DNA from 2 places in the Citrobacter europaeus genome. Region 2 is predicted to be linked to the other one. Evidence: predicted binding sites of a transcription regulator. Region 2 holds the regulator's gene; the other holds the start of a gene.
What was found. Region 2 encodes PhoB, which activates phosphate uptake and scavenging genes when phosphate is short. Its sites were predicted from a motif close to CTGTCATAAAACTGNCNNAT; they were not measured.
Positions count from the first base shown of each region.

Region 1: WHR59_RS22905 (MIP/aquaporin family protein) is a predicted target of PhoB. The motif match lies at 14,084-14,103, and genes of this name have one in related genera.

Region 1 is NZ_CP148084.1:4,892,376-4,908,702, reverse strand. It holds gene cpxP (cell-envelope stress modulator CpxP) at 1-40, shown strand, start outside; gene fieF (CDF family cation-efflux transporter FieF) at 188-1,090, shown strand; gene pfkA (6-phosphofructokinase) at 1,276-2,238, shown strand; gene sbp (sulfate/thiosulfate ABC transporter substrate-binding protein Sbp) at 2,445-3,434, shown strand; gene WHR59_RS22950 (CDP-diacylglycerol diphosphatase) at 3,539-4,288, shown strand; gene WHR59_RS22945 (SLC13 family permease) at 4,362-5,666, shown strand; gene WHR59_RS22940 (DASS family sodium-coupled anion symporter) at 5,780-7,252, shown strand; gene tpiA (triose-phosphate isomerase) at 7,293-8,060, opposite strand; gene WHR59_RS22930 (YiiQ family protein) at 8,289-8,891, opposite strand; gene WHR59_RS22925 (DUF805 domain-containing protein) at 8,992-9,420, shown strand; gene fpr (ferredoxin--NADP(+) reductase) at 9,493-10,239, opposite strand; gene glpX (class II fructose-bisphosphatase) at 10,335-11,345, opposite strand; gene glpK (glycerol kinase GlpK) at 11,481-12,989, opposite strand; gene WHR59_RS22905 (MIP/aquaporin family protein) at 13,013-13,858, opposite strand; gene zapB (septal ring assembly protein ZapB) at 14,287-14,532, shown strand; gene WHR59_RS22895 (SDR family NAD(P)-dependent oxidoreductase) at 14,738-15,481, opposite strand; gene rraA (ribonuclease E activity regulator RraA) at 15,640-16,125, opposite strand.
Region 2 is NZ_CP148084.1:3,871,043-3,887,369, reverse strand. It holds gene sbcC (exonuclease subunit SbcC) at 1-651, opposite strand, end outside; gene sbcD (exonuclease subunit SbcD) at 648-1,850, opposite strand; gene phoB (phosphate response regulator transcription factor PhoB) at 2,041-2,730, shown strand; gene phoR (phosphate regulon sensor histidine kinase PhoR) at 2,781-4,076, shown strand; gene brnQ (branched-chain amino acid transporter carrier protein BrnQ) at 4,482-5,801, shown strand; gene proY (proline-specific permease ProY) at 5,883-7,256, shown strand; gene malZ (maltodextrin glucosidase) at 7,395-9,212, shown strand; gene WHR59_RS18305 (LysR substrate-binding domain-containing protein) at 9,206-10,108, opposite strand; gene WHR59_RS18300 (hydrolase) at 10,382-11,023, shown strand; gene WHR59_RS18295 (antibiotic biosynthesis monooxygenase) at 11,197-11,742, shown strand; gene WHR59_RS18290 (amidohydrolase) at 11,764-13,632, shown strand; gene WHR59_RS18285 (DUF2339 domain-containing protein) at 13,769-16,327, shown strand, end outside.

The DNA.
Region 1 (16,327 bases), 1.0 Mb from region 2:
GTTGAATTTATTGAGTAGTAGCAACTCACGTTCCCAGTAGTAACCCTGTTTTCCTTGCCATAGACACCATCCCTGTCTTCCCCCACATGATGTGGGGGTTTTTTTTGCCCAAAATTTGTCACTCGGTTATTGCCTGACTGTTTTACTTCATCCGTTATACTAGCGGCATATCCTGGCAGGAGTGTTTATGAATCAAACCTATGGGCGGCTGGTTAGCCGGGCGGCAATCGCGGCGACCGTGATGGCATCGCTGTTACTTTTGATCAAAATTTTTGCGTGGTGGTACACCGGATCGGTCAGTATTCTGGCAGCGCTGGTGGATTCTCTGGTGGACATCGCGGCCTCGTTAACCAACCTGTTGGTGGTGCGCTATTCGCTGCAGCCCGCAGATGATGAGCATACGTTCGGACACGGAAAAGCGGAATCGCTGGCGGCGCTGGCACAAAGTATGTTTATTTCCGGTTCGGCGCTGTTTTTATTCCTGACCGGGATTCAGCATCTCATCCAACCTACGCCGATGAAAGATCCTGGCGTCGGGGTGATTGTCACCATCATTGCGTTGGTGTGTACAATCATTCTGGTCTCGTTTCAGCGCTGGGTAGTAAAACGCACGCAAAGTCAGGCCGTCAGGGCGGATATGCTTCATTATCAGTCTGATGTTATGATGAACGGTGCGATTCTCGTGGCGCTTGGGCTGGCATGGTACGGCTGGCATCGCGCAGATGCCTTGTTTGCGCTCGGGATTGGCATCTATATTTTATATAGCGCATTACGCATGGGGTATGAGGCGGTACAGTCTTTATTGGATCGTGCTTTACCCGATGAAGAACGTCAGGAAATTATTGATATTGTGACGTCATGGCCCGGAGTCAGCGGCGCTCACGATCTTCGCACGCGGCAGTCAGGGCCGACCCGCTTTATTCAGATTCATTTGGAAATGGAAGATAATCTGCCGCTCGTTCAGGCGCATTTAGTGGCTGAACAGGTTGAGCAGGCAATTTTACGGCGTTTCCCGGGATCGGATGTCATCATTCATCAGGATCCTTGTTCGGTCGTACCCAAGGAAGGCAAGATGTTTGATCTTTCATAATTCGTTGTAAAAAAAGTGAACCGGGCCAGCATTTTGTGTATAAATTACCACCATTTGGCCTGACCTGAATCAATTCAGCAGGAAGTGATTGTTATACTATCTGCATATTCGTTGGATCGTTTCGATATGCGGAATCGACTTCCGGCAGCAGATTTCATTTTGCATTCCAAAGTTCAGAGGTAGTCATGATTAAGAAAATCGGTGTGTTGACAAGCGGCGGTGATGCGCCGGGCATGAACGCAGCAATCCGTGGTGTTGTACGTGCAGCGTTGACGGAAGGGCTGGAAGTCATGGGGATCCATGATGGCTACCTGGGTTTGTATGAAGACCGTATGGTTCAACTTGACCGCTACAGCGTGTCCGACATGATCAACCGTGGCGGTACGTTCCTTGGTTCTGCCCGCTTCCCGGAATTCCGCGACGAAAATGTGCGTGCGGTGGCTATCGAAAACCTGAAAAAGCGTGGCATTGACGCGCTGGTTGTTATCGGTGGTGACGGTTCATACATGGGGGCAAAACGCCTGACTGAAATGGGCTTCCCATGCATCGGTCTGCCGGGCACTATCGACAACGATATCAAAGGTACCGACTACACCATCGGTTACTTCACCGCTCTGGGTACCGTAGTTGAAGCAATTGACCGTCTGCGCGATACCTCTTCTTCTCACCAGCGTATTTCCATCGTTGAAGTGATGGGCCGCTACTGTGGCGATCTGACCCTGGCGGCAGCGATTGCCGGCGGTTGTGAGTTCGTGGTGGTTCCGGAAGTAGAATTCAGCCGTGACGATCTGGTTGCTGAAATCAAAGCCGGTATCGCGAAAGGTAAAAAACACGCGATTGTAGCGATCACTGAACACATGTGTGACGTTGACGAACTGGCGCATTACATCGAGAAAGAAACCGGCCGTGAAACGCGTTCAACCGTACTGGGTCACATCCAGCGTGGCGGTTCTCCGGTACCTTACGACCGTATCCTGGCATCCCGTATGGGCTCCTATGCCATTGAACTGCTGCTGGAAGGCCACGGCGGTCGCTGTGTAGGTATTCAGAACGAGAAACTGGTTCACCACGACATTATTGACGCTATTGAAAACATGAAGCGTCCGTTCAAAGGTGACTGGCTGGACTGCGCGAAAAAACTGTACTGATTGTATTTTTTGCGCGCCTGATGGCGCTTCGCTTATCAGGCCTACAGGTTGCAGAGACTTGTAGGCCTGATTAGACGTTAGCTGCCATCCGGCAAACCCTCAGATTTATTCCTCGAAGTTATAGCAAATCTTTTTTTATTCTTTAATGTTTGGATGCCTTTCTGGCACGCTTTGCTCATCACAACATCACATAAGAGAGCTGGGCGATGAACAAATGGGGCGTAGGGTTAACATTATTGCTGGCATCGACCAGCGTTCTGGCAAAGGATATTCAGTTACTTAACGTATCGTACGATCCAACGCGTGAACTATACGAGCAGTACAATAAGGCCTTCAGTGCGCACTGGAAGCAGGAGACGGGTGACAACGTCGTGATCCGCCAGTCACACGGTGGTTCGGGTAAACAGGCGACCTCCGTCATCAACGGCATTGAAGCCGATGTCGTGACGCTGGCACTGGCTTACGACGTAGATGCCATTGCTGAACGTGGTCGAATTGATAAAAACTGGATCAAGCGCCTGCCGGATAACTCCGCGCCGTATACCTCCACCATCGTGTTCCTGGTCCGCAAAGGCAATCCTAAACAAATTCATGACTGGAACGATTTGATCAAACCTGGCGTGTCGGTCATTACGCCGAATCCGAAAAGCTCCGGTGGCGCACGCTGGAACTATCTGGCGGCATGGGGCTATGCCTTGTACCACAACAACAACGATCAGGCCAAGGCACAAGACTTCGTGAAAGCCCTGTATAAGAACGTTGAAGTACTGGATTCCGGTGCGCGTGGCTCAACCAATACCTTCGTTGAACGCGGTATCGGTGATGTACTGATCGCCTGGGAAAACGAAGCGCTACTGGCAACGAACGAGCTGGGTAAAGACAAATTCGAGATAGTGACGCCGAGTGAATCCATCCTCGCGGAGCCGACCGTTTCCGTGGTCGACAAAGTCGTGGAAAAGAAAGACACCAAAGCGGTGGCAGAGGCTTACCTGAAGTATCTCTACTCCCCGGAAGGCCAGGAAATTGCAGCGAAAAACTACTATCGTCCACGTGATGCTAACGTTGCGAAGAAATACGAAAACGCATTTCCGAAGCTGAAGCTGTTCACCATCGACGAAGAGTTTGGCGGCTGGACGAAAGCGCAGAAAGAGCACTTCTCTAACGGCGGTACGTTCGACCAGATCAGCAAACGATAAATAAATCTGTGATTTACCGACCCGGTGGCTTAATGCGACCGGGTTTTTTATTTGTCATGGTTTTGCGTTACTCTTGCCCTTCAATGGGATACAGGAAACGCGTAATGAAAAAAGCAGGCTATCTTTTACTGGCGGTGATTGTGGTCGCCGCCGCTGCAGGTATCGGGTACTGGAAATTCACCGGCAACCCGGACGCATTACGCCAGATTGTTCTTCAGCAATGCCTGCCGCACCAGTTGCAGCAGCAGGATCCCGCGCCGTGCGCAGAAGTGAAGCCGGATGCCGGATATGTGGTATTCAAAGACCGAAATGGCCCTTTGCAATATTTGTTGATGCCCACTTACCGCATCAACGGTACGGAAAGCCCGCTACTGTTGAAATCAGGCACGCCGAACTTTTTCTGGCTGGCCTGGCAGGCGCGCAGCTTTATGAGCCAGAAATACGGCCACGAAATCCCTGACAAAGCGGTATCGCTGACCATTAACTCGCGTAGCGGGCGTACGCAAAATCACCTGCACATTCATATCTCCTGCCTGCGAACTGACGTCAGACAACAGCTGGATGACAATCTGGCGAAAATCAGCACCCGCTGGCTGCCTTTACCTGGCGGGCTGCGCGGTCATGAATATCTGGCGCGCCGCGTCACGGAAAATGAACTGGCGCAACGCAGCCCATTTATGATGCTGGCAGAAGAGGTGCCGGATGCGCGTGAGCATATGGGCAGCTATGCGTTGGCGATGGTGCGTCAGAGCGATGAGTCTTTTGTCCTGCTGGCGACCCAGCGCAATCTGCTAGCGCTCAATCTCGCCTCCGCTGAGGAAATTCAGGATCATCAGTGTGATATTCTGCGTTAACCCCACCTAATCTGGCGTTTACTCCGCATGCTTGTCCCCGTATTCTTGTTGAAAAAAACAACAGGAGACAGGCATGTCGCTCTGGCTTACACACCCTCTGTTTATCCCCTCTCTGGTGGTTGGCATCACCATCCTGCTCTGGGCCACGTCGCTGCTGCCGGAGTTTATAACGGCGCTACTGTTCTTTGCCGTAGCGATGGTTGCCAAAGTCGCGCCTGCGGATGTGATTTTTGGCGGCTTCGCGTCGTCGGCGTTCTGGCTGGTTTTCAGTGGATTTGTGCTGGGTATCGCGATTCGTAAAACGGGGCTGGCGGACAGGGCGGCGAGGGCGCTGTCATCGCGGTTGACCGACTCCTGGCCGTTAATGGTGGCGAGCGTGGTGCTGCTGAGTTACGCGCTGGCGTTTGTGATGCCATCCAACATGGGCCGCATTGCGCTGCTGATGCCGATTGTCGCGGCGATGGCGAAGCGGGCCGGGATTAACGACGGTACGCGCGCCTGGTATGGTCTGGCGCTGGCCGTTGGGTTTGGCACGTTCCAGCTTTCCGCGACGATTTTACCCGCTAACGTACCGAATCTGGTGATGAGCGGCGCGGCGGAAGGCTCTTACGGCATCCACCTCAATTATCTTCCCTATTTGCTGCTGCATACGCCAGTTCTGGGCTGGCTTAAGGGGGCGGTGCTTATCGTGCTTATCTGCTGGCTGTTCCCTGGTAAGCCCCATGCGCCGCGCGATCTCACACCGCTGGAGCCGATGAGTCGGGATGAAAAACGCCTGGCCTGGATGCTGGCCGTGGTGCTGCTGCTGTGGGTTAGCGAAAGCTGGCATGGTATTGGTCCTGCGTGGACCGGGCTGGCGGCGGCGGTTATCACACTGCTACCACGGGTTGGTTTTATCAATGGCGATGAGTTTTCCACTGGGGTAAATATTCGCACCTGTATTTACGTAGCGGGTATTTTGGGTCTGGCGATCACCGTCACCCAGACCGGCATTGGCAGCGCTGTGGGCGAGGCGCTGTTACAGGTGATGCCGCTGGATGCGGAAAAACCGTTTACCAGCTTTCTCGCGCTGACAGGCATTACCACCGCGCTCAATTTTATTATGACAGCGAACGGTGTTCCGGCGTTGTATACCACGCTGGCACAAAGTTTTGCCGATGCGACGGGGTTTCCGCTGCTGTCGGTGATTATGATTCAGGTATTGGGATATTCCACACCGCTGCTGCCGTATCAGGCTTCGCCGATTGTGGTGGCGATGGCGCTTGGGAAAGTGCCTGCGAGGGCGGGGATGTTGCTGTGCATTTCGCTGGCGGCGGCAACGTATCTGTTGCTTCTGCCGTTGGATTATCTCTGGTTCAGTATGCTGGATAAATTATAACTGTATATAAATGTTAATTTTTTGTTTTGTGAGATGATGAATTGTTTTATTTGGGCTGATGGCGGTTAATACCGGGGCGCAGATTTGTGCACTGGAAACTCAAGGATTGATTCATGGACAGTTTGACCCCTATCCGCTGTTGGCCTGCCATCATTTCGCTCGCGATCACGCTTACCATCTGGTTTGTTATCCCGTGTCCGCCTGATGTCACTCCGCAAGCGTGGCATCTGCTGGCGTTGTTCATTGGTACGATCGCAGCGATTATCGGTAAAGCCATGCCCATTGGCGCCATTGCGGTTGTGGCGATTATGCTGGTGGCGATGACCGGCGTCACTAACCCCGGTAAACCCTCGGCCGCGCTGAACGATGCCTTGAGTGGCTTCTCTAATCAACTGATTTGGCTGATTGGTTTATCCATCATGCTGTCGCAAAGCCTGTTAAAGACCGGGTTGGGCGCGCGTATTGGCTACGGGTTTATTGCGCTGTTTGGTAAAAGAACGCTGGGTATTGCGTGGGCATTAACCCTTGCGGAAACGCTGATCGCACCCGTAACGCCAAGCAATACCGCGCGTGGCGGCGGCATTATCCATCCGGTAATGCGGGCGATTGCGGAAAGCCTCGGATCGCAACCGGGCAACAACGAGAATGGCTCAACGGGCCGCTATCTGGCGCTGGTGAATTACAACATTAACCCCATCAGCTCGGCAATGTTCATCACCGCGACCGCGCCTAACCCCTTAATCGTTAGCTTTTTAACGAAGGGAACGGATGGGGTGCTGAATATGACCTGGGGAATGTGGGCTATCGCCGCGCTGCTTCCCGCGGTGGTCTCACTGGTCGTCATGCCGATTGTTATCTGGTGGCTCTACCCGCCAGCCATCACACGCACGCCAAATGCGCCTCAGTTCGCACGACAAAAACTGGAGGCGCTAGGTCCGCTTTCACTGGCAGAGAAAATTACCCTGGCCGTCTTCATTTTGCTGCTTTGCCTGTGGGCGGGCGTTCCCGCAATGTTGATGGGCAGTAGCTGGAGTGTAAATCCTACCAGCGCCGCGTTAATTGGTTTGTCGATTCTGTTGATGACGGGCGTATTAAGCTGGGATGACATTCTTAAGTGCCGTGGAGCATGGGATACCATAGTCTGGTTCGCCGCGCTGGTGATGATGGCGGATTTTCTCAGCAAGTTGGGGTTGGTGGGGTGGCTGGCAACCAGCGTGGGTAGCGCAATCGACCATCTGGGTGTGCACTGGAGTATTGCGACGCTACTGCTGATCCTGCTTTACGTCTACTCGCACTACTTTTTCGCCAGTACAACTGCACATATTACGGCGATGTTCGCTGCGTTCTTCGCCGCAGGATTAGGCCTGGGGGCGCCGCCGGCGCTACTTGGGTTGATGCTCGGCTTCTCCTCCTCGCTGATGATGTCGCTCACGCACTATGGCACGGGTACTGCGCCTATCATCTTTGGTTCAGGCTATGTCACGCTGGCGGAGTGGTGGAAAACGGGGCTGGTAATGAGCGTGGTCAACCTGACCATTTGGGGGGTAACCGGCGCCTTTTGGTGGCACTGGCTGGGATACTGGTAGACCTGATGCGACGGGAGGAGTGCTCCTCCCGTCATACAACTTAAGCCTGTTTAGCGGCTTCTGCTGCTTTAACGATGACCGCGAAGGCATCTGCTTTCAGAGAAGCACCGCCAACCAGCGCGCCGTCGATGTCCGGCTGAGCGAACAGCTCAGCAGCGTTGGCTGCGTTCACGGAACCGCCGTACTGGATGATAACTTGTTCAGCGATTTTCGCGTCAGCTTTAGCAATGTGATCACGAATGAATTTGTGAACAGCCTGAGCCTGAGCAGGAGTTGCAGATTTACCGGTACCGATAGCCCATACTGGTTCGTAAGCGATGACGACGCCTTCGAATGCTGCCGCGCCCTGAGTTTTCAGAACGGCGTCGATCTGACGTGCGCAGACTTCTTCAGTTTTGCCCGCTTCGTTTTCTGCTTCGGTTTCACCGATGCACAGAACCGGAGTCAGACCCTGTTCTTTCAGAATGGCGAATTTTTTAGCGATCAGCTCGTCAGACTCTTTGTGGTAAGTACGACGTTCAGAGTGACCGATGATGATGTACTGCGCGCCGATATCTTTCAGCATTTCCGCGCTTGTTTCACCGGTGAATGCGCCAGACAGGTTCAGGTCAACGTTCTGCGCGCCCAGAATGATGTGGCTACCGGCAGCGGCGTGTTTCGCCAGGTCGATATACATTTCCGGCGGAGCAATCGCTACTGCACAGCCAGCAACGCCAGCCAGTTCTTTACGCAGATTAGCAACCAGTTCGTTTACCATGTGGCGGCTGCCGTTCAGTTTCCAGTTACCCATCACTAAAGGATGTCGCATTTCATTTCTCCACGCTTGTCAGCGAATTAAGGAATATGGCCGCCCGTCAGGGCAGCATGGTCTGTGAAACAGTATAGAGATTCATCCCCTGAAAGGCTTTGCTTTTTATCATTTCCCCGTCATTCTGCACGTTGCAGGTGCGTTGGCTGTACTCTCTCACCCCTGTCACTTACTGATGTAAGCTCCAGGGGATTCGTTGCGTCGCCGCCTTCCTGAAACGTGAATAATTTAGGGGGAATTCGCCTTCTCAAGACTTTCTGATAGTGCCAGCTTAATCGGTTCAACAGCGAAGGTCAGCCCCTTTTCCCCGTTATCTGCAACAACATAGCGAATTGCGCCTTCAGTTTCGGCGTAATAGTGCTTACCTTTGCCCGCTGCGAGCAGTTTTTGCAGCTTTTTCTGGCTCTGTTCTTTCGTCAGCAGCGGCGCGACGGTGCGGATGACGGCGCTCATATATTCCAGCGCTTTCGCTTTGGCTGCCTTTTGGTCTGGTCCCTGAATCGGCAACCAGGTTATTTGCATACTTTTGATTTTTAAGGTGCCGCGCTCAAGGGCGGAGGACGCATACAGGTTTTCATTGATTTTGCTGGCCGCGCGGGTGAGATTTGCCCGATCGCGACTGCTGTCGATGGCGCGGAACTCATTCAGGATAAGCTTCGGATTCTGCGTATTAAAGTTTTCGCGAAACTGGCTAATCGACAGGTCAAAAGTCGGCGCACCCGCCAGTAAATAGGGGGCCGTGGTTGCCGTCGATGGCGCTTCCGCCAGTGCCGCAGTGCTTGCGGTTAAGGCTGAAAACAATAATAAAAACAGTGTAAATCCTTGCTTCATCAATCGTACCTTTCATTCTCACTGCTCACGATTAAAACGGTAACCGTCGAGCTTGTCAAAAGGGTAAACTGTTCTGGAAGGTAATAATAAAGGAACTTACATGACCATACAGCAGTGGTTATTCTCATTTAAAGGGCGCCTCGGGCGCCGTGATTTCTGGATTTGGATAGGTCTGTGGATTGTCGGTATGTTGGTTCTGTTCTCGCTGGCGAGCAAGCAATTACTCGATATTCAGACCGCGGCATTTTGTCTGGTGTGTCTGCTGTGGCCGACGGCGGCAGTGACGGTAAAACGCCTGCACGATCGGGGACGTTCCGGGGCGTGGGCGCTGTTGATGATTCTGGCCTGGATGCTGCTTGCCGGAAATTGGGCGATGTTGCCCGGCGTCTGGCAATGGGCAGTTGGCCGCTTTGTTCCGACGCTGATTCTGGTCGGCATGCTCATCGATCTGGGCGCGTTCGTTGGCACCCAGGACGAAAATAAATATGGTAAAGATACGCAGGACGTGAAGTACAGAGCTGACTCGTAGGCCGGATAAGGCGCGTTAGCGTCGCCATTCGGCAAAATGCCCGGGGGCGCTTACCGGGCAAGTAAAACGCTCTTACCAGTAGTGCTCAGCAGTCATATGGCCCGGTCGACGGCGCAGATGTTTGGTCATCTGCCGGGTTTCTTTCAGCAGTTGCTGCGTATCGCGTACCATTTGTGGATTTCCGCACAGCATCACATGGCTGGTTTCTTTATCCATTGGCAGCCCTACCGCTTTTTCCAGTTCACCGTTTTCAATCAGCGCCGGTACGCGCCCGGTCAGCGAATCTGCAGCTGTCTCCCGGCTGACAACCGTCTGGATGCGTAATTTACCTTCATAGCGCTTTTCCAGCGCCTGCATCAACGGCAGGTAGCTCAAATCGGCGGCATAGCGCGCGGCGTGGACCAGCACCAGATTTTTAAAGCGATCCAGGTCTCTGCCTAACTGCAGAATCGACAAATACGGGCCGATAGCCGTGCCGGTTGCCAGCATCCATAGCGTTTCGCAATCAGGGACCTCATCCAGCACGAAGAAGCCAGCGGCTTCACTCACCACCTGGACTTCATCGCCAGGTTTTAGCGCCGCCAGGCGGGGGCTGAGTTTACCGTCGGGAACCGTCACCAGATAAAATTCTAAGTCGGGGTTGTCAGGCGCATTGACGTAGGAATAGGCGCGCTGGACGCGCTCGCCGTCGATCTCAAGGCCAAGCTTGGTGAACTGACCAGCAGTGAAAGGAAGAACCGGAGCTCGCACGGTCAAACTAAACAGGGCATCGGTCCAGTTCTGCACCTTTGTGACTTTGCCTGTTACCCAATCTGCCATGGTTTTCTCCTGTCTGCTTTGATTGCCTTATCTTCGTTCGTTGGAGGAAAGATTTCCAGCCCGGATGGGCTGGAAGGCTCTATTGATCAAATCAATTACAGGATGTGCGCCTGCACATCGGGATCCTTGCGATCGAGGTAGTGAATCGACTGAATGCGGCGGATCGTGCGCGATTTGCCGCGGATCAGCAGCGTTTCGGTGGTCGCGATATTGCCTTTACGGCTAATCCCTTCCAGCAGATCGCCTTTGGTGATGCCAGTGGCGGAGAAAATGACATTGTCGCTGCGCGCCATTTCATCCAGACGCAGCGCTTTGCCTGCTTCGATGCCCATAGCGGTACAGCGGGCCAGTTCCTGCTCGCCAATACGACGGTTCTCTTCGCTGTCGCCTTTGACGTCGTGACGCGCCAGCAGACGGCCCTGCATGTCGCCGTCCAGCGCGCGGATCACGGCTGCGGAAACCACGCCTTCCGGTGCGCCGCCAATGCCGTACAGCACGTCAACTTCACTGTCTGGCATGCAGGTCAGAATCGAGGCCGCAACGTCGCCGTCAGGAATAGCGAAGACGCGCACGCCCAGTTTCGTCATCTCTGCAATAACTTCGTCATGACGTGGTTTTGCCAGAATGGTGACGGTCAGATCACTCAGCGGTTTGTTCATCGCGGCTGCAATGTTTCGCAGATTGGTTTCCAGCGACAGGTTCAGATCGATGGACCCTTTTGCGCCAGGGCCGACAATCAGCTTTTCCATGTACATGTCCGGCGCGTTCAGGAAACAGCCTTTATCGCCCACCGCCAGCACCGCCAGCGCATTCGCCTGGCCCATGGCCGTCATGCGCGTGCCCTCGATAGGATCGACGGCGATGTCGACTGCATCACCGTTACCGGTTCCGACTTTCTCGCCGATGAACAGCATCGGCGCTTCATCAATCTCACCTTCGCCAATCACGATGGTGCCGTCAATGTTGACCTGATTGAGCATAATACGCATGGCGTTTACCGCCGCGCCGTCAGCGGTATTTTTATCGCCGCGGCCCAGCCATTTATAGCCAGCCAGCGCGGCCGCTTCGGTCACGCGTGAAAATTCAATGGCAAGTTCTCGTCTCATTGCAAACTCGTAGCAGAAAGGAATGGCGCGAAGTGTAGCACAGGGGAGGGTGGGCGATTATTGATGTGTGTGCGGGGTTGCCCCCGCACGAAGATATTGCCGGATAAGGCACAGTCGCCATCCGGCAATGACGTATTACTCGTCGTGATCTTCCCACGCCATGGCGCGTTTGACCGCTTTTTTCCAGCCGCTGTAGCGGAAATTACGTTCGGTGGTTTCAATGCCAGGGCGGAATTCACGCTCGATAACCGCTTTCTCCTGCAGCTCATCCAGATTTTGCCAGAAGCCAACAGCCAGACCGGCGAGGTATGCCGCACCCAATGCGGTGACTTCGCGGACTTCCGGGCGCTCAACGCGTGTGCCGAGAATATCGGACTGGAACTGCATCAGGAAGTTGTTGGCTACCGCACCGCCATCGACGCGCAGGGCATGCAGACGAATACCGGAGTCAGCCTGCATCGCTTCCAGTACGTCACGGGTCTGATAAGCAATTGACTCAAGCGTTGCACGGATGATGTGGTTGGAGTTTACGCCACGGGTCAGACCGAAGATGGCCCCGCGTGCATACGGGTCCCAGTACGGTGCGCCAAGGCCGGTGAATGCCGGAACGACGTACACGCCGTTGGTATCTTTCACTTTGGTAGCGAAATATTCGGAGTCGAATGCATCGCTGATGAGTTTCATTTCATCACGCAGCCACTGGATGGAGGCGCCAGCCATAAATACCGCACCTTCCAGCGCGTAGTTCACTTCCCCGGTCGGTCCGCAGGCGATGGTGGTCAGCAGTCCGTTTTCGGACTTAACGGCTTTCTCGCCGGTGTTCATCAGCATGAAGCAGCCGGTACCGTAAGTGTTTTTCGCCATCCCTTCCTTCACGCATAGCTGGCCAAACAGTGCCGCCTGCTGGTCACCGGCAATACCGGAGATAGGAATACGCGTGCCGCCCTTACCACCGATGTTGGTCTGACCGTACACTTCAGAAGAACGACGTACTTCTGGCAGCATGGCTCGCGGAATATCCAGCGCATCCAGCATCGTGTCATCCCAGTCCAGAGAGTGGATGTTGAACAGCATGGTACGCGAGGCGTTGGTGTAATCCGTTACGTGTACGCGTCCCTGCGTCATTTTCCAGATAAGCCAGGTGTCTACGGTACCGAACAGCAGTTCACCGCGACGAGCGCGCTCACGCGAGCCTTCTACGTGGTCGAGGATCCATTTCACTTTGGTGCCGGAGAAGTACGGGTCAATGACCAGACCGGTGTTATTGCGGATGTACTCTTCCATACCGTCGCGCTTGAGCTTTTCGCAGATATCCGCGGTACGACGACACTGCCACACAATAGCGTTATAGATTGGTTTACCGGTTTCACGCTCCCAGACGATGGTGGTTTCACGCTGGTTGGTAATACCGATCGCTGCAATCTCATCGGAACTGATATCGGCTTTCGCCAGAACTTCTACCAGCGTTGAGCTTTGGGTCGCCCAAATTTCCATTGGGTCGTGTTCTACCCAACCTGCTTTCGGGTAGATTTGCTCGAATTCGCGCTGTGAAACGGCAACGATATTCGCATCGTGGTCCATTACGACCGCGCGGGAGCTGGTGGTGCCCTGGTCGAGCGCAACGATATATTTTTTTTCAGTCATAATTTTTTTGTCCCGTAGTCACATTACTGCGAAGCTTTTTGTTGAGTGTTGGTCGCAACGTCTTTTTCTTCAATCGCGCAGACATCGCACGGTAAATGACGACCAATCAGTTTGCGATATGCCCATGCGCCTAAAATCGCGCCGGTAATCGGGCCAAACACCGGGACCAGGAAGTAAGGGATATCGCGACCACCCGTGAAGGCAATCTCACCCCATCCGGCCATCCAGGCGAAGAGTTTCGGTCCGAAGTCACGTGCCGGGTTCATGGCAAAACCTGTCAGCGGCCCCATGGAAGCACCAATAACGGCAATCAACAAACCGATCAGCAGCGGTGCCAGCGGACCACGAGGCACACCGTTACCATCGTCGGTCAGAGCCAGAATCAGCCCCATTAGAATAGCGGTAATGACCATTTCAACCGCGAAGGCCTGCACAAAATTGATATGCGGATTCGGGTAGGTGGAGAAAGTACCTGCCAGACCCAGGCTCTCGGTACTGCCGCGCACGATATGGTTAGTTTGTTCGAAATCGAGGAAAAGATTGTAATAAAGCCCGTAAACCAATGCCGCTGCGCAAAAGGCGCCGGCAATTTGCGAAATAATAAAAGGGACAACTTTGCGTTTATCAAAACAGGCGAACAGCCAGAGTGCGATGGTTACCGCTGGATTCAGATGTGCACCAGAAACGCCTGCGGTCAGATAGATAGCCATTGCTACCCCCAGACCCCAGATGACACTGATTTCCCACTGACCAAAAGTAGCCCCAGCTACTTTGAGTGCAGCGACACAGCCCACACCGAAGAAAATCAACAACCCGGTACCGAGGAATTCAGCAATGCACTGGCCTTTTAAGGTTGAGGTTTGACTCATAATCGGATCCTGAAGAGAGTTTAATGTTTATTGTTTGCGAGAAGGTCACTGACATCCCCGGAGCCGGTAGGCACACTGTTAATTTATCGTTAACGCGCAAAAACGAGAAATATCGAAATTAAAATGTGTGTACTCCATCAACAAAATGAGCGTTTTCGCGCCATTGCGCGGTATTTGTTATACAAAAATAGTGTGAGCTGAATCATTTCACTGAACAACCTGTTAACACTTAAGAGTTATGACAGTAATGTCACCAGGAGAAAGACTAAAAGTGTTGCAAACCGCAATCTGCGCGGGATGCCGCTGGACAGGGATGACGCGGCTTCATACAATCGGTGTTAAGTAGAGTGCGCTCGTTTTTATTAAGGCGTCGCCGGTTATCGGGACGAGGATTTTTATCCATCAACGCCTTGCAATTCAGGAGAGGTATGACGATGTCATTAGAAGTGTTTGAGAAACTGGAAGCAAAAGTACAGCAGGCGATTGATACCATCACGCTGTTGCAGATGGAAATCGAAGAGCTGAAAGAAAAAAACAACTCACTGTCGCAGGAAGTTCAGTCTGCACAGCAGCAGCGTGAAGAGCTGGAGCGTGAGAACAACAACCTGAAAGAACAGCAGAACGGCTGGCAGGATCGTCTGCATGCCTTGCTGGGTCGTATGGAAGAAGTCTAATCCTCGTCATATTTCACGTTATGGCGGCGTTGGCTGCGTGCATTCACCCCAGTCACATAGTGGCCTATGCTCCTGGGGATTCACTTACTTGCCGCCTTGCCCTGACGCGAAATCTTTAGAGGATTTAGAGTACGAGTTTGTAGGCCGGATAAGGCGCAAGCTGTCATCCGGCAATACAATAGCTTACCGCAATACAACGTTCGTTTCAGGCATTCAAACCCCCATCTACGTCCAGACCGGTGCCGGAAATCTGCCCAGCCGCTGGGCTTGCCAGAAACGTCACCGCCGCTGCAACATCCTCCGGTGTTCCATAATGCCCTGTAGCAATAAGCTGCCGTTGGGATTCTGCCTGCTCGCCATCTGCTGGGTTCATATCACTGTCAGTTGGGCCAGGATGGACAAGATTAACGGTAATACCCCGTGGGCCGAGATCGCGAGCCAGGCCACGGGTTAGCGAGTTGAGCGCTGATTTAGTCATCGCGTAAACAGCAATCCCCGGTTGGGCGACGCGGTTGGCAAGGCAACTGCCAATATTGATAATTCGCCCACCTTCAGGGAGATGTGGCAACGCGGCCTGTATGGCTACCACCACGCCACGGATATTCACGTTAATCAATGCGTCGATGTCTTCCAGTGACATCGACTCCAGCGGGCCGCCGCGCGCGATCCCAGCGTTGTTGACCAGAATATCCAGTCCTCCAAGTGACTGTACCGTGCGGTTTACGGCGTTCTGAATTGCCTGAGCGTCAGCACTGTTTGCCTGAATGGCCTCACCATGGCGGCCAAGCGCTGTAATTTCATCGGCAACGGCCTGGGCTTTCTCCGCAGATTTTTCATAGGTTATAACAACATCAGCACCGGCTTTCGCCAGCGACAGTGCGATGGCGCGCCCTAACCCTCGACTGGCCCCTGTGACCAGCGCTTTTTTACCTGTCAGATCGATATGCATGATGACCTCGTGATGAGAGTGATGAGATTCATCATTAGGTATAGAGAGAGTTTTTTCTTCGTCAATGCGCAGGATGGGGGAATCGAAAGGGGGAGCGGCAAAAAAAAACCAGTCAGTTGTTTAACTGACTGGCCTCACACCGACTTGCGGTATTTTCTTTACTCGATATCGAGCGGGTCTTCGGAGAGGATTATCCCGGTGTTGTCGGCGTACAGGTGGTCGCCGGAGAAGAACGTCACGCCGCCAAAGTTGACGCGCACATCGCTTTCCCCAATCCCTTCACCTGCAGCACCTACCGGAATGGCGGCAATCGCCTGAATGCCGATATCCAGTTCTCCCAGATCGTCTACCTGGCGGACTGAGCCGTAGATGACCAGACCTTCCCATTCATTCTGTACGGCCAGTCTTGCCAGTTCGGCATCGACCAGTGCACGACGGACAGAACCGCCGCCATCGACCAGCAGAACACGACCACGGCCGTTTTGTTCGAGCAGATCGTACAGCAACCCGTTGTCCTCGAAACATTTTACCGTGATGATTTGTCCGCCAAACGACGCCCGTCCTCCAAAGTTAGAGAACAGCGGTTCCACGACGTTGACATCTTCCTGATAGATGTCACAAAGCTCGGATGTATCGTATTTCATAGGCTTAACGTTCAGTTGCTGCGAGAATTTTTAGTATATCGCGCTATGTGTACTGTTGGCAAAATCATCAATTGTTAATTAGTGTCCAGATCAATAGCTATTCGTATTTTTCATTGAAAAACAGGTGATTACTGATTTTTAAAACAGCCGATAATGACCTACAATTACCCGGATTTCCCTCTGTAAAGTATCCCCGAGGTAT
Region 2 (16,327 bases):
CTGCTCTGGTGCTAATAACGCAACGCCACTGGCCTGGGCCTGCAGTTTTTCCAGCGCCGTACGCGCTGATTTGTGTTTTTCAAACACCATCGCGGAAATTTGGCCGTAGATCTCAGTGCCGGTTAGCTCTTCCAGCAGCTCGGCGCGCTCTTTCGGTTTGGCATTAAGAAATGCGGCGAACTGCCCCTGAGACAGCAGCATCGAACGGGTAAAACGACCGTAATCCAGCCCGGTAAGCTCGGCGGTCATCTCCAGCTTGTCTTTGACTTTATCGGCGAGGATTTTACCATCGGCGCAGCGGGCCAGTTCTACGCGCGGGACCTGCAGGTTGCCCTCAGGCTGGTTGCGTGCCCGGTTCTGACTCCAGAAAGCGCGGTAGGCTTCGCCCCGCACCTCAAATTCGACCTCGGCCAGACACTCTGCGGTGTCGCGGGTCATCAGGTCGTTTTGCGACTGTGACACGGTATTCAGGCGTGGCGTTTCGTGGTACAGCGCAAGGCAAATCGCGTCCAGCAGGGTGGTTTTCCCCGCCCCCGTTGGTCCGGTGATGGCAAACAGCCCGTTGCTGGCAAAAGGCTCGGCGGTAAAATCGACTTTCCATTCTCCCTTCAGGGAGTTGAGGTTTTTCAGGCGCAGGCTGAGAATTTTCATGCTTCAGCCTCCCCGGCAAGCGTGTGCAAGGTTGCGCTAAACAGCTGGTTAAGCCGCTCACGCTGTGGTTCTTCGAGTTCTTCCAGCGCCAGACGGCGGTCAAAAACTTCCGCCACACTCAGTTCACTTAACGTTTCACGCCGTTCATTGGCCATGATACGTTCGCGCTGTTCCCGGCTGCGGCGCACCAGTAACACCTCTACCGGTAAATCTTCGGTTAAGGCCTGGATTTTGCGCTGCATATCATGCAGATAGTCGTCGGTGGTGATTTCAATATCCAGCCACACCGGCGGCTCTTGCTGCATGTCGCGCCACTGGTCAAGCTGGGCGGTAATGGCGGCTAAATCGCCTTTCAGTACTGCAAGCTGCTGCGTGACCGGGACGGTGAGATTTTCAACGGCGCTGAGTTTCCCCGCTTCAAAGCTCACCAGATGTACACATTTGTTTTTGCCGCACTCGTCAAAACTGAGCGCAATCGGCGAACCGCAGTAGCGGATATGTTCCGTGCCGCCGATAACCTGCGCCCGGTGAATATGTCCCAGCGCGATGTAGTCCGCTGGTGGGAAGTTTTGTGCCGGGAAGGCGTCCAGCGTACCGATATAAATGTCACGTACGGCGTCACTTTTACTGGCGCCGACGGTGGTCAAATGTCCGGTCGCAATGATGGGGATATTCCGATCGCCGCGCAGCGTACAGGCGTCCTGATACTGCTGCTGGTAATAATCAGTAATCGCGCCCAGCAAATGCTGCTGTTTTTCTTGTCCTGTCAGTCCAGCCTGGCTGGTGATGATGTCGCGCGGACGTAAAAAAGGAACCGGACACAGGATTGCCCCCGGGGTGCCGTCGCGTTGTAGCAGAATTTGCGGCGCATGGCCGGCGCTGGCAACGACCGTGGTGTTGAGAAATGCCAGAATGTCGCGAGATTCATTGAGCGTGGCGACGGAGTCGTGGTTACCTGCCAGCACCACCAGATGACAGCCGGTTTGCTGCAAATTGACGACAAAGCGGTTATACAGCTCTCGGGCATAGCTTGGCGGTGAGCCAGTATCGAAAATATCGCCTGCCACAATTATGGCATCCACCTGCTGGGATTGCGCCGTTTCCAGCAGCCAGTCGAGAAAGGCCTGATGTTCAGCGGCGCGGCTCTTGCTGTAGAAATTTTGGCCCAGATGCCAGTCAGACGTGTGAAGGATACGCATAAGAGTTCCATGACGATAAAACAATGGCGGGGATTATAACCCTGTAAGGACGTTAATATCTTGTCTCCGGGCTGTCATAATTCACCGGGCTGCGTTAAACCTGGGCTATCTTTTCATAAATCTGTCATAAAACTGACGCATAATGGCACTGTATTGATGGCAAACGATTTAATTATAAACAGGGCAAATCATGGCGAGACGTATTCTGGTCGTAGAAGATGAAGCTCCAATTCGTGAAATGGTCTGCTTCGTGCTCGAGCAAAACGGATTTCAACCCGTTGAAGCCGAAGACTATGACAGTGCTGTGAACCAACTCAATGAACCCTGGCCGGATCTCGTCTTACTTGACTGGATGCTTCCCGGCGGCTCGGGTCTGCAGTTTATTAAACATCTCAAGCGCGAAGCGATGACGCGGGACATCCCTGTGATGATGCTGACGGCGAGAGGTGAAGAGGAAGACCGCGTTCGGGGTCTGGAAACCGGCGCGGATGACTATATTACCAAGCCGTTTTCTCCCAAGGAGCTGGTGGCGCGTATTAAAGCGGTTCTGCGTCGTATTTCCCCGATGGCGGTGGAAGAGGTTATTGAGATGCAGGGGCTAAGCCTTGATCCGACCTCGCATCGCGTGATGACCGGCGAGGATCCGCTGGATATGGGGCCGACCGAATTCAAACTGTTGCACTTCTTTATGACTCACCCTGAGCGTGTCTACAGCCGTGAACAACTCCTCAATCATGTCTGGGGAACCAATGTCTACGTGGAAGACCGGACAGTGGATGTGCATATCCGCCGCTTACGTAAAGCGCTGGAGCACAGCGGACACGATCGTATGGTGCAGACGGTTCGCGGGACGGGATATCGTTTTTCGACCCGCTTCTGACTGACAAGAATCATGGCCTGATGGAGTAGGCCGTAAATGGAGTAAGACGTTTGCTAGAACGATTGTCATGGAAAAGGTTGGTACTGGAGCTGATCCTGTGCTGCATACCGGCATTTATCCTTAGCGCTTTTTTCGGTTACCTGCCCTGGTTTTTACTGGCGTCGGTAACGGGCCTGCTTATCTGGCATTTCTGGAATCTATTACGTTTGTCCTGGTGGCTATGGGTCGACAGAAGCATGACGCCGCCGCCGGGGCGAGGCAGTTGGGAGCCGCTGTTATATGGGCTGCATCAAATGCAGCTTCGCAACAAAAAGCGCCGTCGAGAACTGGGTAACCTGATTAAACGTTTTCGCAGCGGGGCGGAATCGCTACCCGACGCGGTGGTGTTGACCACCGAAGAAGGCGGTATCTTCTGGTGTAACGGACTGGCTCAGCAGGTTCTGGGACTGCGCTGGCCGGACGATAGCGGGCAAAATATTCTTAACCTGCTTCGCTATCCGGAATTCACACAATATCTGAAAACGCGCGACTTTAGCCGGCCTATCAATCTGGTGCTCAATACCGGACGGCATCTGGAAATTCGCGTGATGCCCTACACCGATAAGCAACTGCTGATGGTGGCGCGCGACGTTACCCAGATGCACCAACTTGAAGGTTCACGACGTAACTTTTTTGCCAACGCCAGCCATGAGCTGCGTACGCCGCTGACGGTGTTACAGGGTTACCTGGAAATGATGCAGGAGCATCCGCTGGAAGGGACGACGCGTGAAAAAGCGCTGCATACCATGCGTGAACAAACGTACCGCATGGAAGGACTGGTGAAACAGCTGCTGACGCTGTCAAAAATTGAGGCTGCACCGACGTTGCAACTGAATGAGAAGGTCGATGTACCCATGATGCTGCGCGTAGTTGAGCATGAAGCGCAGACGCTGAGCCAGCAAAAACATACGTTTACCTTTGATGTTGATAACAGCCTGAACGTGCGGGGTAACGAGGAACAGTTGCGTAGCGCTATCTCGAATCTCGTCTACAACGCAGTAAACCACACGCCTGCGGGAACGCACATTACCGTACGCTGGCAGCATGTGGCGTCGGGGGCGGAGTTTTGTGTGGAAGATAACGGTCCGGGCATTGCCGCCGAGCATATTCCACGTTTGACCGAACGTTTTTACCGAGTGGATAAAGCGCGATCGCGGCAAACAGGCGGTAGCGGGCTGGGTCTGGCCATCGTGAAGCATGCGCTGCATCATCACGACAGCCGCTTGAATATCGAAAGCGAACCAGGTCAGGGGACGCGATTTAGTTTCGTGATCCCAGAACGTTTGATTGCCAAAAGTAACGGTTAAAGCACATTCGTAAGATTAACTTTCCAAAAGCCAGCACAAGCTGGCTTTTTCCATGCGGTCAATATATGACTCCTGAATTTTACGACGTTTGATTGTTTTTTGTTCGAACTATTACCCATACCTTTTTCCATGAAATGGTGTTTTGTGCTAACCCAATTTTTCATATCGCTATATTGTTCTGGTTTTTGGATCCCACCTTGCTTTAAAACGTTATAAGCGTTTAAATTGCGCTCCAGGTGCTGTCATACCGACTGCATTTGCGCGGTAAATCGAAAAACTATTCTTCGCCGCGCCAGCTCGGGAGTGTTTCCCGCTGGAATTGAGCAAAAATGCCGCTGTATTGTCCCCCAGGGAAAGGCAAAAATTTATTATTTTCAACACCACATCCACAGGCAGTAAGACTTTATGACCCATCAGTTAAAATCGCGCGATATTATCGCTTTGGGATTTATGACATTTGCACTGTTCGTTGGTGCAGGTAACATCATCTTCCCCCCAATGGTTGGTTTGCAGGCAGGTGAACACGTCTGGACTGCGGCTTTTGGCTTTTTGATTACCGCCGTTGGTTTGCCGGTGCTTACCGTTGTCGCGCTGGCGAAAGTCGGTGGTGGTGTGGACCGACTGAGCACGCCTATCGGTAAAGTCGCCGGTCTGCTGCTGGCGACCGTTTGCTATCTGGCAGTTGGGCCGTTATTTGCTACTCCACGTACCGCGACGGTCTCTTTCGAAGTCGGGATTGCACCGCTGACCGGTGACTCTGCGTTGCCGCTGTTTATCTATAGCGTTATCTATTTCGCGATTGTCATTCTGGTTTCACTGTATCCGGGTAAACTGCTGGATACGGTTGGTAATTTCCTGGCGCCGCTGAAAATTCTGGCGCTGGTGGTACTGTCTGTCGCTGCAATTGTCTGGCCAGCGGGCCCGATCAGTAATGCGATGGAGGCCTATCAAACTGCGGCGTTTTCTAATGGCTTCGTGAACGGGTATCTGACCATGGATACGCTGGGCGCGATGGTATTTGGTATTGTTATCGTTAACGCTGCTCGCTCGCGTGGCGTTACTGAAGCGCGTCTGCTGACCCGTTACACCGTTTGGGCGGGTTTGATGGCGGGTGTGGGCTTAACGCTGCTGTATCTCGCGCTGTTCCGTCTGGGTTCAGATAGCGCGATTCTGGTCGATCAGTCTGCTAACGGCGCGGCAATTTTGCATGCGTATGTTCAGCACACCTTTGGTGGCGCGGGAAGCTTCCTGCTGGCGGCGCTGATTTTCATCGCCTGTCTGGTCACCGCGGTTGGCCTGACCTGCGCATGCGCAGAGTTCTTTGCCCAGTATGTTCCACTGTCTTATCGTACGCTGGTATTTATCCTCGGCGGCTTCTCGATGGTGGTCTCTAACCTGGGTCTGAGCCATCTGATTCAGATCTCTATTCCGGTGCTGACGGCTATCTATCCGCCATGTATCGCACTGGTTGTATTAAGCTTTACCCGCTCATGGTGGCATAATTCTTCCCGCGTCATTGCACCTGCGATGTTTATCAGCCTGATTTTTGGTATCCTTGATGGCATTAAAGCTTCTGCAATTGGCGACGTGTTACCGGCCTGGACCCAGCGTTTACCGCTGGCGGAGCAGGGGCTGGCGTGGTTGATGCCAACAGTCGTGATGGTGATCCTGGCAGTTATCTGGGATCGCGCAGCGGGTCGACAAGTGACCTCCAGCGCACACTAATATCACTGACAATAAGTTTTAACCACGGGGCTATTAATATGGCCCCGTGGTTTTTTTATTGTGTTAACAGGTTAGGAATCGATGGAAAGTAATAACAAGCTAAAGCGTGGGCTGAGCACCCGGCACATTCGCTTTATGGCATTAGGTTCAGCAATTGGCACTGGGCTGTTCTACGGCTCGGCCGATGCCATCAAAATGGCGGGGCCAAGCGTATTGCTGGCCTATATTATCGGCGGTGTAGCGGCGTATATTATTATGCGTGCGCTGGGCGAAATGTCCGTTCATAACCCGGCTGCCAGCTCCTTCTCGCGCTACGCGCAGGAAAACCTTGGACCGCTGGCAGGCTACATCACCGGCTGGACCTACTGTTTTGAAATCCTGATTGTCGCTATTGCCGACGTGACTGCCTTTGGTATTTACATGGGGGTCTGGTTCCCTGCCGTTCCGCACTGGATTTGGGTCCTCAGCGTGGTGCTGATTATCTGCGCCATCAACCTGATGAGCGTGAAGGTGTTTGGCGAGCTGGAGTTCTGGTTTTCGTTCTTTAAGGTCGCCACCATTATCATCATGATTGTCGCCGGTTTCGGCATCATCATTTGGGGGATTGGCAACGGCGGGCAACCGACCGGTATCCATAACCTGTGGAGCAACGGCGGTTTCTTCAGCAACGGCTGGCTCGGCATGGTGATGTCGTTACAAATGGTAATGTTCGCCTACGGCGGGATTGAGATTATCGGGATTACCGCAGGTGAAGCCAAAGACCCGGAAAAATCTATTCCGCGCGCCATCAATTCCGTACCGATGCGCATCCTCGTGTTTTACGTGGGGACGCTGTTCGTCATCATGTCCATTTACCCATGGAACCAGGTTGGCACCGACGGTAGCCCGTTCGTTCTGACGTTCCAGCATATGGGCATTACCTTTGCCGCCGGGATCCTCAACTTTGTCGTACTGACCGCGTCGCTGTCGGCCATCAACTCTGACGTCTTCGGCGTGGGTCGTATGTTGCACGGTATGGCAGAGCAGGGCAGCGCCCCGAAAATGTTCGCTAAGACCTCGCGTCGTGGCGTGCCGTGGGTCACGGTGATGGTGATGACCATCGCGCTGCTGTTTGCGGTGTATCTTAACTACATCATGCCGGAAAACGTCTTCCTGGTGATCGCCTCTCTGGCGACCTTCGCCACGGTATGGGTGTGGATTATGATCCTGCTGTCGCAGATTGCCTTCCGTCGTCGTCTGCCGCCGGAAGAGGTCAAGGCATTGAAATTTAAAGTGCCGGGTGGGGTTGTGACGACCGTTATTGGCCTAATTTTCCTGGTCTTTATCATCGCGCTTATCGGCTATCATCCGGATACCCGTATTTCGCTGTACGTCGGCTTTGCGTGGATTATCCTGCTGCTGGCCGGCTGGGTTTTCAAGCGCCGTCGCGAGCGTCAACTGGCTGAAGCGCAGTAATATTTTTGCCGGGTAGCCTGATGTTACCCGGCAATTTTCTCCTCCCCCGAGCTCCTCCCCCAATAAACGTTAAGATGAGGAGTGATCCTGCACTTCGCTATGGCAAGGTGACGTCATTATCATCAAAGGGGATACGTGATGTTGAACGCCTGGCACCTTCCGGTTGCCCCATTTGTTAAGCAAAACAAAGATCAACTGACGATTACATTATGGCTGGCGGGGGAGAATCCACCCCAGCGGGTGACGCTACGCGCAGAAAACGATAACGAAGAGATTTCGCTGGCTATGCACAAGCAGCGCAGCCAGCCGCAGCCGGGCGTGACCGCGTGGCGAGCGGCAATCGATCTCTCCAGCGGGCAGCCTCGTCGACGCTATAGCTTTAAATTACTTTGGCTCGATCGTCAGCTGTGGTTTACCCCGCAGGGTTTCAGCCGTTTTCCGCCTGCGCGTCTGGAGCAGTTTGCGATTGATGTGCCGGATAACGGTCCGCAGTGGGTCGCCGATCAGATTTTCTATCAAATTTTCCCGGACCGTTTTGCCCGCAGCCAGTCGCGTGAAGCGGCTCAGGATAATGTCTATTACCACCACGCGGCCGGGCACGATATTGTGCGGCGCGAGTGGGACGAGCCGCTTATGGCTCAGGCCGGCGGCTCCACGTTTTATGGCGGTGATTTGGATGGCATCAGTGAAAAGCTGCCGTACCTGAAAACGTTAGGGGTCACGGCGCTGTATCTGAATCCGGTGTTTACCGCGCCGAGCGTGCATAAATACGATACCGAAGATTACCGCCATGTTGATCCACAGTTTGGCGGCGACAGGGCACTGCTGCGCCTGCGTCACAACACCCAACGGCAGGGCATACGGCTGATTCTCGACGGTGTTTTTAACCATAGCGGCGATTCGCACGCCTGGTTTGACCGGCATAATCGGGGAACCGACGGGGCGTGCCATAATCCGCAATCTCCCTGGCGCGACTGGTATCATTTTTCAGATGATGGTGTCGCGCTCGACTGGCTGGGGTATGCCAGCCTGCCTAAGCTGGACTTTTCCTCCGCAAGTCTGGTGAATGAAATTTATCGCGGCGAAGACAGTATCGTCCGCCACTGGCTGAAAGCGCCGTGGAGTATGGACGGCTGGCGTCTGGATGTGGTGCACATGCTGGGAGAGACCGGTGGCGCGCGCAACAACCTGCAGCACGTGGCCGGTATTACGCAGGCGGCAAAAGAAACCCAGCCAGAGGCGTATGTGGTGGGCGAACATTTTGGCGATGCGCGCCAGTGGTTGCAGGCTGATGCCGAAGATGCCGCCATGAACTATCGCGGCTTTACTTTCCCCCTCTGGGGATTCCTCGCCAATACTGATATCTCATACGATCCGCAATCTATTGATGCCCAGACCTGTATGGCGTGGATGGACAACTACCGTGCGGGTTTGTCGCATCAGCAGCAACTGCGGATGTTTAATCAGCTCGACAGCCACGATACCGCCCGTTTTAAATCTCTGCTTGGTAAAGACGTTGCACGGTTACCGCTGGCGGTGGTGTGGCTGTTTACCTGGCCTGGCGTGCCCTGTATTTACTACGGTGACGAAGTGGGGCTGGATGGGAACAACGATCCATTTTGTCGCAAACCGTTCCCGTGGCAGCCTGAAAAACAGGACGCTAACCTGCTGGCGTTGTACCGGCGGCTGGCTAAATTACGCCATCAAAGCCAGGCGTTACGCCATGGCGGTTGTCAGGTGATTTACGCCGAGGATAACGTGGTGGTGTTTGTCCGCGTGCTAAACCGTCAGCGCGTGTTGGTGGCGATTAACCGTGGCCACGCCTGTGAAGTGGTCCTGCCAGCCTCGCCATTACTGAGCGTCAGCCAATGGCAGCACAAAGAGGGTAAAGGCGTGCTTGCTGATGATATCCTGACGCTGCCGGCGATTACCGCCTCGGTGTGGTCAGGTCATTGATATAAGCGCGCAACCTCCCGGCTTGCCAGCAGCGCGTCTCGCCACCAGCGCTGTGCCAGCCCATCACGGTTATTGCGCCAGGCCATATAGGCCACGTCTTTTTGGCGAAATGAGATAACCGTTTTTTCCACCAGCTCGCCCGTGGCAAGCCACGGGCTGGCAATATGACGTGGGAGAAATCCGCAGCCCATGCCGGCCCGAAGTAGCATCACTTTACTGTGGAAGTCATCGACGCGGATCTGCGCTTGTTCTTCCATCAGATTGGTTTGTAACGGATGACAAAAGCGCGCACTGTCGCTGATAACAATCGCCCGATGCAGGCACAACTGCTCGTTGGTCAGGCCGTCCGTTGCTGCGGCCAGCGGATGCTCAGGTGCAACGACAAACACATTGTCCAGCGTACCGAGCATTTTGTAGGACCAGGCCGCAGACGTTGGCGGTTCATTAATCGCTCCCAGAATAATATCTGCTCCATTATGGGTCAGTTCCTCCCAGGAACCCGCCAGCGTATGGTGGGTAAAGCTCAGGCGAGTTTGCTTATTCAGCGCGTGAAATTCATCGATAATCGGCAACAGCGAGGCGAGGGGAAAGGAATCGTCCAGCGCAATTGCCAGCTCTTTTTCCCAGCCTGAACTCAGCTGCACTGCCTGCTTTTCGAGATCTTTTGCCGCGCTCAGCAGCAAACGTCCCTTTTCCAGCATCATCTGTCCGGTGTCGGTAAACTTAGCCCGGTGTCCGGAACGGTCAAGCAACTCGATATTCAGGTCGCTTTCCAGCTTTTGAATCATATAGCTGAGTGCCGCAGGGGTTTTAAACAGCGATTCGGCCGCCGCGGCAAATGAACCCTGTTTGTCGAGTGCGTCGAGAATGAGCAAAACATCCAGATTGATGCGCATAAGCAGAAAATATCCTGAAAATTAAACCTCTCTGTTGTACCGAATGAAGAAAAACAATGCCAGTGAATAAATTAGATGAGTTATGCGCATTTTTTTGATGTTGTTTAGGATATATCGCAATACAAAATTAATAGTTTCACAGGATGGTAAGTTTTCTTTAATAACTCGTTAGAAATTTCCCGCTATACTCAACAAGCTTTCTGATTCAGGATCCTGCTGCTGACGGCAGATACAGACCGTTGCCTTTTAACTTATTGATTAAGAAGGTGTGATATGTCTATTCGGGAACTGATTGACCCTCAAAACTCTACGCTTATTTTTATTGATCATCAGCCGCAAATGTCATTTGGTGTAGCGAATATTGATCGCCAGACTTTAAAAAATAATACCGTGGCATTAGCGAAAGCCGGGAAAATATTCAATGTTCCGGTGATTTATACTTCTGTGGAAACGAAAAGTTTTAGCGGATATATCTGGCCAGAATTGTTAGCGGTTCATCCTGATGTAAAACCCATTGAACGCACCTCAATGAACTCCTGGGAAGATGCGGCGTTTGTGAAGGCCGTGGAAGCGACCGGACGTAAAAAACTGATTATCTCCGCGCTGTGGACCGAGGTATGTCTGACTTTCCCTGCGCTGATGGCGCTGGAAGCGGGCTACGAAGTGTATGTGGTGACCGATACTTCCGGCGGTACGTCCGTAGATGCCCATGAACGTTCTATCGATCGTATGGTGCAGGCGGGCGCCGTTCCCGTGACCTGGCAACAGGTTCTTCTCGAGTACCAGCGCGACTGGTCACGCAAAGAAACTTACGACGCCGTTATGGATCTGGTGCGCGAGCACAGCGGCGCTTACGGTATGGGCGTGGATTATGCCTATACCATGGTGCATGGCGCGCCGGAACGTAAAGCTTAAATACACGTCATCCTTCATGTTGCATCTTTGTTGGCTTCGTTTGCGTACCCCGGTCACTTACTTATGTAAGCCCCCGGGGATCCACAACCTTGCCGCCTCGATGCACCATTAATGATTTTGTGTATTGCTTTCCTGGCCTAAGCGGCCTGTTTCCTCTCAACAAGGAACCCTTCATGGCGCAGAGCAAACATGTGACGTTGGTGATTACCCACACCCTGCTACCTGAGCAGGCGCAGCGGTATGAGCAGTGGTTGGGGAAAATCATGCCTGTAGCGGCTGAATTTCCCGGTCATCTCGGCGCGAACGTGATTCGCCCGGCAGATGGCAACAACCTGTGGAACATCATTATCCGCTTCGACACGCTTGAGCATCTGTATAACTGGACCCAGTCCGATACGCGCCGCGTGCTGGTCGAAGAGATTGCTCCACTGCTGGCGGAAGGTGACAAAACCGAAGTTCGTACCGAAGCGGCATTCTGGTTTACGCCGCCCGCGCCCCATGTACGCCAGCCCAAACGCTGGAAACAGTTTCTGATAACCCTGCTGGTGATATTTCCCAGCACCAATCTGGTGCCGTGGTTGACCGGCATGGTGCTGCCTGCAATGAAGGGCTCGTTACTCCTGCATCTCATCAATGATGCCTTTGTGGTTGCGCTGGTGGTCTGGTTCTGGATGCCCATCGTAACCCGTCTGTTTGCCGGATGGCTGAAAAAAGCCTGACCGGTTTCTCAGGAGATTGATATGTCGCAAACTGCCACATTAATTCTGACTCACGGAAAAATTCATACTCTCGAAAAACAAAACCCGCAGGTTGAGGCGGTGGCGATCGCCAATGGTAAAATCCTGGCGACCGGGAGCCACGAGCGGGTAATGAGCTTTGCCGCCGAAGGGACGCAGGTTGTTGATCTGCAGGGACATACGGTGGTCCCGGGTCTGAACGATTCGCACCTGCATCTCATTCGCGGCGGTCTGAATTACAATCTGGAATTGCGTTGGGAAGGCGTGCCGTCGCTGGCGGACGCGCTACGTATGCTTAAAGAGCAGGCGGACAGAACGCCGTCGCCGCAATGGGTACGCGTGGTGGGAGGTTGGAGTGAATTCCAGTTTGCCGAACGTCGCATGCCAACCCTCGAAGAACTGAATGAAGCTGCTCCCGATACTCCGGTTTTTGTTCTGCATCTCTACGACCGGGCTTTGCTCAACCGCGCCGCGCTGAAAGCCGTCGGTTACACCAAAGCGACGCCGGATCCGGCGGGCGGAGAGATTGTGCGTGATAGCAACGGCAACCCGACCGGAATGTTGATCGCCAAACCCAATGCCATGATCCTTTATTCGACGCTGGCAAAAGGACCAAAACTGCCGCTGGAAATGCAGGTTAACTCGACCCGTCAGTTTATGCGCGAGCTGAACCGTCTGGGACTGACCAGCGCCATCGATGCGGGTGGCGGGTTCCAGAACTACCCGGAAGATTATGAGATAATTGAGCAGCTACACGCCAATAAACAGATGACGGTGCGTATCGCCTACAACCTGTTTACCCAGCGTCCGAAGCAGGAACTGGAAGACTTTGAACGCTGGACCGATATGCTCAAGCCAGGGCAGGGAACCGACTTCTATCGTGCCAATGGGGCAGGGGAAATGCTGGTTTTCTCGGCCGCGGATTTTGAAGACTTCCTCCAGCCACGCCCGGATCTGCCGGAAGGTATGGAAGATGAGCTGGAGCGCGTGGTGCGACACCTGGTTGAGCACCGCTGGCCGTTCCGCTTGCATGCTACCTACGATGAATCCATCAGCCGAATGCTGGACGTGTTTGAGAAGGTAAATCGTGATATCCCGTTCAATGGTCTGCACTGGTTCTTCGATCACGCCGAAACGATTACCGAACGGAATATCGAGCGTGTAAAAGCGCTGGGGGGCGGGATAGCGGTTCAGCACCGTATGGCGTTCCAGGGCGAATATTTTGTCGATCGCTATGGTAAAGATGCGGTCAAACATACACCGCCGGTGGCGAAAATGCTGGCGGCTGACGTTCCGGTCGGACTGGGGACTGACGCCACCCGCGTGGCCAGCTACAACCCGTGGACCGCGCTCTACTGGCTGGTTTCGGGCCGTACCGTTGGTGGTATGGCGATGTACGATGATAACAATCGCCTGCCACGCGATGTGGCGCTGGAACTGTGGACGGCCGGTAGCGCCTGGTTCTCCAGCGAACAGGGTAAGAAAGGGCGCATCGAGAAAGATCAACTGGCCGACCTGGTGGTGCTGTCTAAAGATTACTTCAGCGTGCCGGAAGAAGAGATCAAAGGCATCGAGTCGGTGATGACCATTGTCGATGGCAAAGTGGTGTACGCGGCAGGGTATTTCACTCCGCTGGCACCGCCAGCCATTCCGGTTGTGCCGGACTGGTCGCCGGTAGTGAAGGTGCCGGGGCACTATCGCTCAGCGCCACCTGCTGCGGCGAAAATTGGCGCAATGGTGCAGATGCACCAGTGCTGCGGCAGCTGCGGCGTACACGGTCACCAGCATGATATTGCGCGTAAGTCGGGGATTCCGGTGTCGGACGATCGGGCTTTCTGGGGCGCACTTGGTTGCTCCTGCTTCGCGTTTTAATCCCTCCTCACAGCCCCTGGCCAAACGCAGGGGCTGATTGTATTTTCTGAAAAGCGGGTCATAGTGTTAACAGATATGGCGTAACTGCAACAAATTGTGTCATTCTGGTCTGTCTTTATACAGTGAAGGTGGAAACATGGATGAGCTGCTAACCCTTGGCTGCATTGTTTTATTCTTCGCGCTGGTAGTGGTACCTTGCCTCGCGATCGTGGCATACAGACGCAGTGCGGCGGTACGTTCCGAACTGGTGGCCTTGCGCCGTCGGGTAGAGGAACTTGAGCTGCGCGGCGTGGTGCCAGAGTCTGTGGCGCAGGCAACAGCCATTGAGCCGACGCCTGCAACAGAGAGTATTTTTTCTGATGCGCCAACGTCTGCGATTAGCAACGTGGTGCCGGAACCTGTCACTGAGCCGACGCCGGAACTTGTTAACCCGTGGGCTTCGCAGCCGAAGCCGGAGAAAGCGGCGGTATCCACGCCCAACGTCGAGCGCCCTTCTGCTTTTGGTGGGGTGATGTCATCGCTGGTGCGCTGGTTTATGCAGGGCAACCCGTTGGCAAAGCTCGGTATTTTGCTCCTGTTCCTGGGGCTTTCTTTCCTGTTGCGTTACACCGTCGAACATTCTTTGTTTCCGCTTGAGCTGCGCCTGGTGGCTGCCGCATTGTTTGCTATTGTCCTGTTGGCACTGGGCTGGCGGTTAAGGCATAAGCAACCGGTCTATGCGCTGATCCTACAGGGCGGGGCTACGGGGGCACTCTATCTCACCGTCTTTGGCGCGTTCCGGCTGTGGCAAATGCTGCCCATGACGCTGGCATTTGCGCTGCTGGTGGCGATTTGCGCGGCCAGTGTGGGTCTGGCTATTTTGCAAAAGGCACTCAGCCTGGCGATGCTGGCAAGCCTTGGCGGCTATCTCGCGCCGCTGCTGCTTTCCACCGGCGGCGGCAGTCATGTCGCACTCTTCTCTTTCTATCTTTTGCTCTCGGTGGGCATTCTCGCCATCAGCATCTGGCAGCACTGGCGGGAGCTGAATCTGCTCGGCCTGCTGTTTACCTTTGGCGTTGGCGGTTTGTGGGGACTGGATGACTATCGGCCTGAGTATTACCTGAGCTGCCAACTTTTCCTGATCGCCAACACCATTATTTTTGGCGTGCTGAGCGTGGCGCTATCGCTTCGGGCGCAGGAAAAAGGCAAACAGATTATTGACGGCGTGCTGCTGTTTGCTCCTCCACTGATAGGTTTTGGCATGCAGTATGCCATTACCCGACATATGGCATATGGTCCGGCGCTCAGCGCGCTAGGCTACGGTGGTTTCTATCTGGTGTTGGCGACGCTTGCTTTGCGGCGTTCGTCTTCTCTGGGGAGACCTCTGGTATTAGCTGCCCTGGCGCTCGGCGGCGCATTTACCACCCTGGCCATTCCGTTGGCGCTTTCAGCCCGTTGGACGGCGATGGCCTGGTCGCTGGAGGGGCTGGGTATCCTCTGGTTGGGCGTGCAACAACAGCAACGACGCATGAGTTATAGCGGTACGGCGCTGCTCGTGCTGGCCGTGGGCAGCGCGCTATGGGCGCTGACGAACGGCACAACCGCACTTTCGATGATGCTGATTTTTGCCGTGCTTAGCCTTAGCTGGCTGGCTGGTGCATGGCTATGGCGCAACATTCGGATACAGGGCAGTTGGGGGCTTCTCGCGGGTGGTTTGCTTTTCTGGATTATTGCACTTGTTGCGGCATCGCAACTCATCCTGAAACAGGATCGGTGGGTGCTGTCTGGCGTGTTGGCATTAATGGCGGTATCGGTTTGGGGCTGGCGAGCGATTGCTGGTCGCCTGGCATGGCGGGAGCTGGATGCCAGTAAATGGCTGTTGTGGCCGATGATGCTCGTGGTGCTGATGTATCAAATCTCTTTGCAGCAGATTTTTGCGGCGGGTTGGCCGAATCTGGCCTGGTGTGCGGCGCTAGTTGTTGCGCTGGCGCTGCTCTGGCGTGACGCGCAGATATTACCGCCAGCGCTTTCCCGGCTGGCGCATTTGTCGTTCTTTTGGATGATTTTATTGGCGCTGGCGGTTGAGCTGTTCTGGTTCGCGCAGGCGCTGCCGTGGGGCAGGGCTGCGTGGGGAAGCGGCCTGATGATGGCGGCTGGTGGGCTGCTGATTTTCATGGTTTATCAAGCTGTTCATCGCAAGCTCTGGCCGTTTCGCATCTGGCCGGCCCTCTATTCTGTTCAGGCGATGATTCCCGTTGCGCTGGCACTGGTCGGTTTGCTCGTGCTGACGAATTTACAGGATGGCGTGGTTTATCGTCAGACGTATCTGCCGTTGCTCAACCCGTTGGAAGAGGGCGCAGCGTTTGCCCTGCTGGGGTTGGTGGTGTTTTATCGCGTGTCTCAACGCTATTTCCCGGTTCAGCTTTCCGTATGTCGCCCATGGCCGCTTGTGGCGCTGATGGCGCTCAGCTTTTGGTGGCTTAATGGTTTGCTGCTGCGCGCGTTGTCCTGGTATGGCGAAGTTGCGTGGAATGTCCAGGCGCTATGGGATTCGCGGCTGATTCAAACCTGTTTTGCTCTGTTCTGGATGTTAGCGGCGCTGGTGGTGATGCTGCGAGCGACCCGGCGTCTCTCGCGCCAGGAATGGCTATGTGGCGCGGTTTTGCTGGGGATAGTCATCGTTAAACTGATGCTGGTGGACAGCGCGGGAGGCGGC